DNA from 3 places in the Pseudidiomarina xizangensis genome. Region 1 is predicted to be linked to each of the others. Evidence: predicted binding sites of a transcription regulator. Region 1 holds the regulator's gene; each other region holds the start of a gene.
What was found. Region 1 encodes sigma-54, which starts transcription at its own class of promoters, with help from an activator protein. Its sites were predicted from a motif close to GTTGGCACGNNNNTNGNNT; they were not measured.

Region 2: a site for sigma-54 is predicted at 1,509-1,527, ahead of ACQ5ES_RS08065 (DUF1707 SHOCT-like domain-containing protein). Genes of this name have one in related genera too.
Region 3: a site for sigma-54 is predicted at 1,219-1,237, ahead of glnA (glutamate--ammonia ligase). Genes of this name have one in related genera too.

What each region holds. Positions count from the first base shown of each region.
Region 1 covers NZ_JBOBQA010000001.1:1,326,413-1,329,695, forward strand. The annotation lists gene lptA (lipopolysaccharide transport periplasmic protein LptA) at 1-337, shown strand, start outside; gene lptB (LPS export ABC transporter ATP-binding protein) at 318-1,043, shown strand; gene ACQ5ES_RS06445 (RNA polymerase factor sigma-54) at 1,074-2,462, shown strand; gene hpf (ribosome hibernation promoting factor) at 2,489-2,776, shown strand; gene ptsN (PTS IIA-like nitrogen regulatory protein PtsN) at 2,780-3,238, shown strand; gene rapZ (RNase adapter RapZ) at 3,242-3,283, shown strand, end outside.
Region 2 covers NZ_JBOBQA010000002.1:142,979-146,261, reverse strand. The annotation lists gene ACQ5ES_RS08070 (OsmC domain/YcaO domain-containing protein) at 1-764, opposite strand, end outside; gene ACQ5ES_RS08065 (DUF1707 SHOCT-like domain-containing protein) at 820-1,473, opposite strand; gene ACQ5ES_RS08060 (YdgA family protein) at 1,804-3,243, shown strand.
Region 3 covers NZ_JBOBQA010000005.1:137,885-141,167, forward strand. The annotation lists gene ACQ5ES_RS11030 (efflux RND transporter permease subunit) at 1-1,021, shown strand, start outside; gene glnA (glutamate--ammonia ligase) at 1,330-2,742, shown strand; gene ACQ5ES_RS11040 (hypothetical protein) at 2,789-3,283, shown strand, end outside.

The DNA.
Region 1 (3,283 bases):
CACCGCAGATCATTTAGAAGTAGCGCAACAAGGTGAAAACGGCGTGCGAACCTTTACCGCCGAAGGTTCACCAGCAACTTATCAGCAAGAATTAGAAGACGGCGGCCTGATTCAGGCACAAGCACAAATCATTCGTTACGATGAAACAGCCCAACTGCTTACCTTGTTAGGTGAGGTTAAAGTCACCCAAGCCAACAGCGAAATTCAAGGTAACGAAATCGTTTATAATTTCGGCACGCAGCAGATACGAGCCAGCCGTGGCGATGACAAAAGTGACCGTGTCACCACTATTTTTAAGCCCAACAAAAAGAATAACGATGAGCCAATTAATCGCTGAACACCTCGCTAAGTCATACAAAAAACGTCAGGTCGTAAAAGACGTAAGCCTCACGGTTGAGTCCGGTAAAGTTATTGGCTTACTTGGCCCTAACGGTGCGGGGAAAACCACCACGTTTTACATGATCGTTGGCTTAGCTGGGCACGACAAAGGGCGCATCTTACTAGATGACGAAGATATTTCGTTGTTGCCCATGCATGAACGTGCTCGTAGAGGTATCGGCTATTTGCCCCAGGAGTCTTCGATTTTCCGCAAACTTACCGTCCGTGACAATATCATGGCCATTCTGGAGACACGGAAAGAGCTGGATGCCAACGCTCGAGAAGAGAAAGTCGATAGTCTGCTTGAAGAGTTTCACATCGGCCATATCGCCAACAGTCTTGGTATGAGTTTGTCTGGTGGCGAGCGGCGACGCGTAGAAATTGCCCGCGCTTTGGCTGCCGAACCGGCGTTCATTTTGCTAGACGAGCCCTTTGCCGGTGTTGATCCTATTTCTGTAATCGATATTAAAAAAATCATCGAACACCTGCGTAACCGAGGCATTGGGGTTTTGATTACCGATCACAATGTACGCGAAACCCTCTCGGTTTGTGAGCATGCATATATTGTTAGTCATGGGGAGTTGATTGCAGCGGGCGACGCCCATACTATTCTAAGTAACCAACAGGTGAAAGACGTTTACCTCGGCGAGCAGTTCACCCTGTAAGCGCACAACCGCAACTTTCGGTGGTTACCTATGAAGCAAGGCTTGCAACTCAAATTTAGCCAGCAACTGTCGATGACACCGCAGTTGCAGCATGCTATCCGTTTGCTTCAACTTTCAAGTTTTGAGCTGCAACAAGAAGTTCAGCAAGCGCTCGAGCAGAATCCTCTGCTCGAGCAAGAAGAAATCGACGACCCATTGCGCGAGCATGGCGACGAGATTAACACCGCAGATGTAGAAGAGTGGGATCAAAACTACACCGCTGAGTTAATGGGTGTAGTGGGTCAAAACGATGCTGACTACGACGCCATGACCTTTGGTTGCGGCCATGAGACACTGCATGACCATCTGCGTTGGCAGCTCCAGCTTTCTCACTTTTCTCTCATTGACGAAGAAATTGGCCTGGCTGTTATCGATGCCATCAATCCTGCAGGGTATTTGACCACCTCTATCAGCGAACTGGCCCAGGCACTCGCTGCGCAATTCGATGAACCCATCGAAGAAGATGAAGTTGCTGTGGTGTTAAAGCGCATTCAGCACTTCGACCCGTTCGGCGTGGGCGCTCGTGACGTTAGTGAATGCTTACTACTACAACTACAGCAACTTCCCGAAGACACCGCTTTTTTAGCCGAGGCCAAGCGCGCGGTTGCTGAATACGTCGAACTGCTCGGCCAACGCGATTATCGGTCACTCTCTCGCCACCTAAAACTGAACGAATCGCAATTGACTGAGGTCTTAATGATTATCCAGCAACTGCAACCGCACCCGGGAGAACGCTTTGAGCAGAGTGATGAAGCCTATGTTATCCCTGATGTGGTGGTGCGACAGCAAAATAGTCGCTGGATAGTTGAGCTAAATCCACAAAGTTTGCCTAGACTTAAAGTAAATAGTAGTTACGCTGCACTTATACAGGATGCCAGACCAAGCGACGATATGAGCTACATTCGCCAACATTTACAAGAAGCAAAATGGTTCATTCGCAGCATTGAAAGCCGCAATGAAACTCTGCTGAAAGTCGCGACCTCGATCGTGCAACGTCAGCAAGCATTTTTTGAGCTTGGCGAAGAAGCGATGAAGCCGATGGTACTGGCCGATATCGCTGCAGCCATCGAGATGCACGAATCCACCGTTTCTCGAGTAACATCCCACAAATACATGCATACGCCACGCGGTGTTTTCGAACTGAAATATTTTTTCTCAAGTCAGCTCAGCACCGACCGTGGAGAAGATTGCTCATCTACCGCGATCCGCGCGTTGCTGAAAAAGTTAGTTGCCGCCGAAAATCCCAAAAAGCCATTGAGCGACAGTAAACTCACTAACCTCATGTCGGAACAGGGTATTCAGGTTGCTAGACGGACGATTGCTAAATATCGAGAGGCGCTACAAATACCGCCTTCGAGCCAACGCAAGCGTCTTATTTAAAACTTGGACAAAAGAAGGAAGAAGTTATGCAAATTAATCTGACTGGTCATCATACCGAAATTACTAACGCGCTAAGAGATTATGTCAATACCAAGTTTGCCAAGCTCGAGCGTCATTTTGACCACATAAGTAATGTCCATGTGATTTTAAATGTTGAAAAGTTAACCCAAAAAGCGGAAGCTACGTTGCATGTAAGTGGTGGCGAAATTTTTGCCGAATCCGAGCACGAAGATATGTACGCGGCGATCGATGGTTTGATCAATAAACTCGACCGTCAAGTGATTAAACACAAAGAAAAGATGAAACGTCACTAAATCATGGATTTATCCTCACTGTTAAGCCCAGACTGCACACGTCGTGCAGTCTCGGGCTCAAGTAAAAAGAAAGTTCTCGAACTCATTGGTCAGCTCGCTGCGCCACGTTTATCTGGAACTACAAGTTTCGATGTGTTTGAAAGCCTACTCAATCGCGAGCGGCTTGGCAGCACTGGTATTGGGCTAGGTGTCGCTATTCCGCATGGCCGATTAAGCAGCGCCAACAAACCTGTAGCTATATTGATGACTCTGGCCGAACCGATTGATTTCGATGCCATCGACAATCAACCCGTCGACATTGTTTTTGCCCTGCTGGTGCCTGAAGAAGAACACGAACAGCATTTGCAAACTCTAGCTGCAGTAGCACAACGTCTTAATGATAAGAGCTGTACACGTGCATTGCGTGAAGCTCATGACGATCAGGAGTTGTTCGATCTTTTCACCGAAAACAAATGTGGGTAAGTGATGCAACTCATCATCGTTAGCGGCCGTTCCGGATCAGGAAAA
Region 2 (3,283 bases), on a different contig from region 1:
AACCATTTTTCGTTGGGGTAATGAACAAACTCAGCATTCGCGAGCTCTTCGCCGAAATACTGGTCGTTATAAAAGAAGTTGCAGCTTAAACGTTCAATGAACTCACCGAGTGCTGAGGCCAGCGCTGCTTCTTTGGTAGCACCTTTGCCATTGGTAAAGCACATTGGCGATGCGGCATCGCGAATATGTAACGACCACACATGAGGAACGATGTTGCGCCACGATGCAATTTCAATTTTCATACCTAGGTCGGCAAGGATCTGTGTCATGTTGGCAATGGTCTGCTCAAGTGGCAGATCTTTACCTTCGATGTAGGTGAGTTCGCTGCCGTCTGGTGCACCCATCAGCAAGGCCTGTGCATCCTCATCAAGATTCTCAACTACTTCTATCTGGAACTCAGGGCTCGTTTGGACCACTTTTTTAACGGTACACCGCTCGATTGAGCGCAAAATTCCCTGCCGATTCTTAGCGGAAATATCTTCCGGTAGTTCCACCTGGATCTTAAAGATTTGGTTGTAGCGGTTTTCGGGATCGACAATATTATTTTGCGACAAGCGAATGTTGTCAGTGGGGATATCGCGCGAGACGCAATAGACCTTAACGAAGTAAGCGGCACATAACGCTGACGATGCCAGGAAGTAATCAAACGGACTCGGCGCTGAACCGTCGCCTTTATAACGAATAGGCTGATCTGTGATAACGGTGAAGTCATCAAATTTAGCCTCAAGGCGCAGATTGTCGAGAAAGTTTACTTTAATTTCCATGGCGGGCTACCGAGGTTACGAATGAGGAGGTATGCCCGCTATTATCCCTGATAAGTTAGCGCTTTTCCATGCCGAAAGCTTCACGCATATTATTTGCAAAGGCGACTAACTTTTCTTTCATGGTACGTTTCACGGAAATTTCTACGGAACCAAGCAGCGACCACCCGGTGATAGTGATTTGCGGAGCCTGACGACCTGCCATTGAGGGCGCGTTATTTTCCGTCGAGCCAATAATATTAAACACTCGGCTCGATACATTGACGTTTTCTGGAATGAATATTTCGAGATTGCCAATCACGTTGGTGACATTAATTTCGATATTTTGATGTTGAAATATGGCATCAGTAAAATCAATCTTTGCAGAGCCCAGCACATCGACTACGACGATTTTTTTCGGTACCACCCATTGCCCGTCGCGCACGTTAGAGCCGAGAATACTGATTAATTTGTCATCCACTGAATTCCCGGATGCGGCATAATTGGGTGTGAATGAGCGTTCTTTTTTGTCGTCGTAACTGGTGTCCGCCTCAAGTGGTAGATCAGCAACTAAGTCGACTAATTCTTGATGGGTGTCGGTTGCCATAGCTTCATCAAGCCGGCGCTCAAAAGCTTCGGCGGAAATAATAGCACGGCTGTAGTTGACGATGAGTTTGTCGACGGTTTCTTCGCGGACTTGCTCAATTGGACGATCTTCGAGTTTAACAGGCATAGTTGTTCCTTATTATTCGAGCCATGCTAAAATCTATGCAATATAGGTGCCAAAACTTAACGCACTGTATTTATAGCATTTATTTATAAACTTCAGCTGTTTCAGGTAGGCAATTTAACCAACTATAGCCAAAAACCACAAAATAGTGTCAAAAACCTAACGTTTTCCGTTAATAGCCTGGTATTCGTTGGCACAGGGGTAGCGTTGCGAATTCATGGCAACCACCTTGATTAGGTATTGGACAAAGATTAACGGTAAAAAGCGATGATAAGAACGATCTTTTTTGTTATATTCCCGTTACTTTAAACGTCTAAGTTTGGATCAACTTTTATGAGCAAGAAAGGCATTGTTATCGGCGCTGTGGTAGTGGCAGCAGGACTCTCCATTACTCCTTACTTTATTGGTTCGCAAACTGAGTCTGCAATTCAAGATCAGGTTGCGCTTTTTGATAGTTCGCAGCCGGTTTACCAAGCGCGTGTGGTCAGGTATGACCGTGGTTGGCTCAGTTCCAATGCCCTGATTGAAGTCGGGGTCGATCTAAACGCTTTGGGTTTCAGTGACGAAGTCGAAGCTAGAATGGCGACGTCGGAGTTTCAGCTGTCGTTGCAGCATGGCCCCATTTTGACCGACCAAGGTTTGTCGCTGGGGCTGGCATCCTGGCAGTTAACCAACGTCGGCCAAGGCCTTGAAGACTATGTTCAGTGGGACAAAGAGCAACCACTTTACTTGCAGCAAGGCAGCGTAAACCTAGCTGGCAAAGCAACCTATCACGATGTCATGCCACAGCTGAATAACAACACCAATACTGGTGAGGTTAGCTTTGCTCTGGCTGAATATGTAGGACAAGGGAGCTACGATGGCGAAAATTTTACTTATAACGGACTCTTTTCTGACTTGGTTTTAAGTGTGGAATCGGTGATGCTCGAACTGCGCAATGCCAAACTTGGCATGTCGGCCAACGCGACCATTGAAACCATGTTGCGAGGAGAATTCTACGAAGGTACTGGTGAACTTACGTTTGACTCGTTGGTGGTAACCACAGCTGAGGTTGGTGAGGTTGTCGGGGTGAATGAATTAGCAATGGATTACATCACATCCGTTACTAATGAGACCAACGCTGAGACTACCCTTGCCCACATGAGCATGAATTATGCTGCTACGAGTTTGCGGATAAATGGCGTCGAGGCAGAAAATCTTCGTTTCAATACTGCTATAAACAATATTGAGAAGTCATTCTTAGATAGCTATTTAGAACAAATGCGAAACAGCTACGATGGTGATCCACAGCAGTTTTCCGCGATGATGTCAGAGCTGTTTCAAGCTCAAGGGTTGGCGTTATTACAAGCTGAACCCGAATTAGCGATTACGGAATTTAGCGGTATCCTGCCGCAGGGTGAGTTTCATGCTAATGCGGAGATGTCAGTAGCGGGCGTAACGGCCTTACCACAATCATTCGGAGATAATGTTTTTTGGCGCGAACACATGCGCGTAAACAGCTATGCGACGGTAGCGAAGCCATTGTTGCAGTGGGCGGCAAAAAGCTATGTGTACATGAGTTTGGTCAAGACTAGACAAGCCAGCGAACTGACCGCCGAAGAGTTAGAGCAGATTGCGGCGCAACAAACAGCAATGATGATTGAGGCATCTATCGAGCAAGGTATGCTGCGCGAAGAAGATGATAACTACGTATTCGATCTTACTGTTGCCGACGGTGTCGTCACTATTAATGGCCAATCGACCCCGTTAAACCAAGCCATGGCTGGAAAGTAAACTCGGGAGTAAAGGCGGCAACTAATGCCGCCCTAAATTT
Region 3 (3,283 bases), on a different contig from region 1:
GTTGGTGCAGAACGAACTCGCGGCAACTGCAGGGGTCGTCGATGTAGATACCACCTTAGTAGCTGCTGGTAGCGAAGAAATCTGGCAAGTGAACTATGCCCGCGCCACTCAACTTGGAGTTAACCCAGAACAAGCCGTACAAGCCTTGCAAACTGCCTTGCATGGTATGCCGGTGACCTATGTGGCGCTGTCTGATCAGCTCCAGCCGGTGCCGGTACAGTTGTATTTACCGGGGGCCTGGCAGAGCCAGCTAGCGCAATTAAGTGCTTTGACGGTCACCAGCCAGCAGGGTGCCAACGTGCCGCTGAGTGCCTTTATGGAGCGGGTTGAAGTGCCGCTACAACAGCCGCGGTTTCACAAAGATTTACGTCCACTGGTGTATGTGACAGCAGATATGGCTGGCGAGCTCGATTCGCCCTTATATGGGTTGTTTGCTGCTGCGGGCAACATTGACCTACCACAAAGCTACATCACCCAACCAACGGAGTGGGATCAGGCCGCAGTGAAATGGGACGGTGAGTGGCAGATCACCTACGAGACCTTTCGCGATATGGGTCTGGCCTACGCTGTCGGGCTGTTGCTGATTTACTTGCTGGTGGTCGGGCATTTTGGCAGTTATGGTACGCCATTGGTGATCATGGCGCCGATTCCGCTCACACTGATTGGCATTTTGCCTGGCCACGCGTTGCTCGGTGCTCAGTTCACGGCAACCTCGATGATCGGCATGATTGCGTTGGCGGGGATCATTGTGCGTAATTCGATCTTGTTGGTCGACTTTGTACGTGAAGCCGTGGCTGCGGGAAAACCGCTTAATGACGCGGTGATCCAAGCAGCTGCGGTGCGCAGTCAGCCGATTGTGTTAACTGCTATAGCGGCGATGATGGGTGCTTTCTTTATTCTCGACGACCCGATTTTCAATGGTCTTGCGGTGAGCCTGATATTCGGTATAGCGGTGTCGACGGTGCTTACCTTAGTGGTGATTCCACTGCTGTACGCATCATTACTGAAACGCCGCAGCTAACCCCCCATTCCACCGCGCCCTGTGGTAAGTCTTCGACTTATCCACAGGGGGCAGCCCCTCCTGATTGCACTATCATGGTGCGCAAATATGCACTATAATGGTGCAAAAGTTGGGCAAACAAGCGATTCCGCTAAAGAAAAGCGAGTGTGCTGCGCTACATAAAGTTATAACATCCTGAAAAATAAGGGTAAGTTAATTTTGGCACGGTGCTTGCAATCTTTAAACGAACAGCAAACAGCAAATAACGCTCTTCGTTGAACGCTCTTTGCTATAAATACCAACAGACATTCGCGATTCCGGAGGAACACATGTCGACACCACAAGACGTAATGAAGTTTATTAAAGAAAACGAAGTAAAATTCGTAGATCTGCGCTTTACCGACACTAAGGGTAAAGAGCAACACGTCACCATCCCGGTGTCGCAAATCGACGAAGATTTTTTCCAGGACGGTAAAATGTTCGATGGTTCTTCGATTGGCGGTTGGAAAGGTATTAATGAATCCGACATGGTACTAATGCCAGACTGTGGTTCAGTCGTGCTGGACCCGTTTACAGATGAAATGACCATGAATGTGGTATGTGACATTCTTGAGCCAGATACCATGCAAGGCTATGATCGCGACCCGCGTTCAATCGCCCGTCGCGCGGAAGCCTACCTGCAAAGCGCAGGCATCGCTGACACAGCACTGTTTGGCCCGGAGCCAGAGTTCTTCCTGTTTAACGATGTGCGTTTTCACACTGACATGAGCGGCTCGTTCTACAAAATTGAAGCAGAAGAAGCCAAGTGGAACTCAGGTAAAAAATACGCTGACGGTAACTTAGCCCACCGTCCAAGCGTCAAAGGCGGTTACTTTCCGGTACCACCGGTAGATTCGGCGCACGACATCCGTAACACTATGAGCACGGTGATGGAAGACATGGGCTTAGTAGTTGAAGCGCATCACCACGAAGTGGCAACAGCGGGTCAAAACGAAGTGGCAACCCGCTTTAATACGCTGACCAAAAAAGCTGACGAAATCCAGATTTACAAGTACGTGGTGCACAACGTTGCGCACTCATACGGCATGACCGCTACCTTTATGCCGAAGCCAATTGTTGGTGACAACGGTTCAGGTATGCACGTACACATGTCATTAGCGAAAGACGGTAAAAACCTGTTTGCCGGCGACAAATATGGTGGTCTTAGCGAAACTGCGTTGTACTACATCGGCGGTATCATTAAACACGCCCGCGCAATCAATGCTTTCGCAAACCCGGCAACCAACTCATATAAGCGCTTGGTGCCAGGCTTCGAAGCGCCGGTTATGTTGGCTTACTCAGCACGTAACCGTTCAGCATCGATTCGGATACCATTGGTATCTAATGCCAAAGGTCGTCGTATCGAAGTGCGCTTCCCAGACCCTGCTGCCAACCCATACTTGTGCTTTAGTGCTTTGTTAATGGCTGGTCTTGACGGTATTAAAAACAAAATCCATCCAGGCGATGCGATGGACAAAGATCTGTATGACTTACCAGCAGAAGAAGCGAAAGAAATTCCAACGGTATGTCATTCACTCGAGATGGCGTTGGAAGCACTCGATAAAGACCGTGACTTCCTGAAGCAGGGCGGCGTAATGACCGATAATATGATTGATGCGTACATCGCACTCAAACAGAAAGAAGTCATGACGCTGAAAATGACCACGCACCCAATTGAATTCGATCTGTACTACAGTGTCTAAACGACTGCGGGTTTAGCGCTACAACATCATAAAAGGAGGCAGTGCGATGCAACCGTTATTACGCAATGTACTTTTCGTAGTGAGCATCGTGAGCCTCCTTGTTGTTGGGGCAACTAGCGAAGCACAGGTTTATCGAAAAGTATTAGAAGATGGCACTGTGATCTACACCGATCAAAAGCAAGAAGGTGCTGAACGCATTAATATCAATACCGTGACCAGTGACTTTGCGCCCGTCACGCGCACGGAATCTGAGCTCGCGGCGCAAGACACTGCCGAACAAGATAATGAAGTGACCGCAAGTGTTGAAATCGTTCGTCCCAGCCATGAAGAAACCATTCGCGACAACCAGGGCCGGCTTAATGTCGCCTGGACTGCACAGGTGCAGAATGTCCGCGGCCGCTTAAGCTACGAACTGTATGTGGATAGTCAGGTTGCCTATCAGGGCGCAGCTACCGGTGTTTCTCTGGATGGCCTCAACCGTGGTGAACACCGTTTACAGGTGCGTATGTTTAGCGAGCAAGGCGCAGAGCTGGCACGGTCG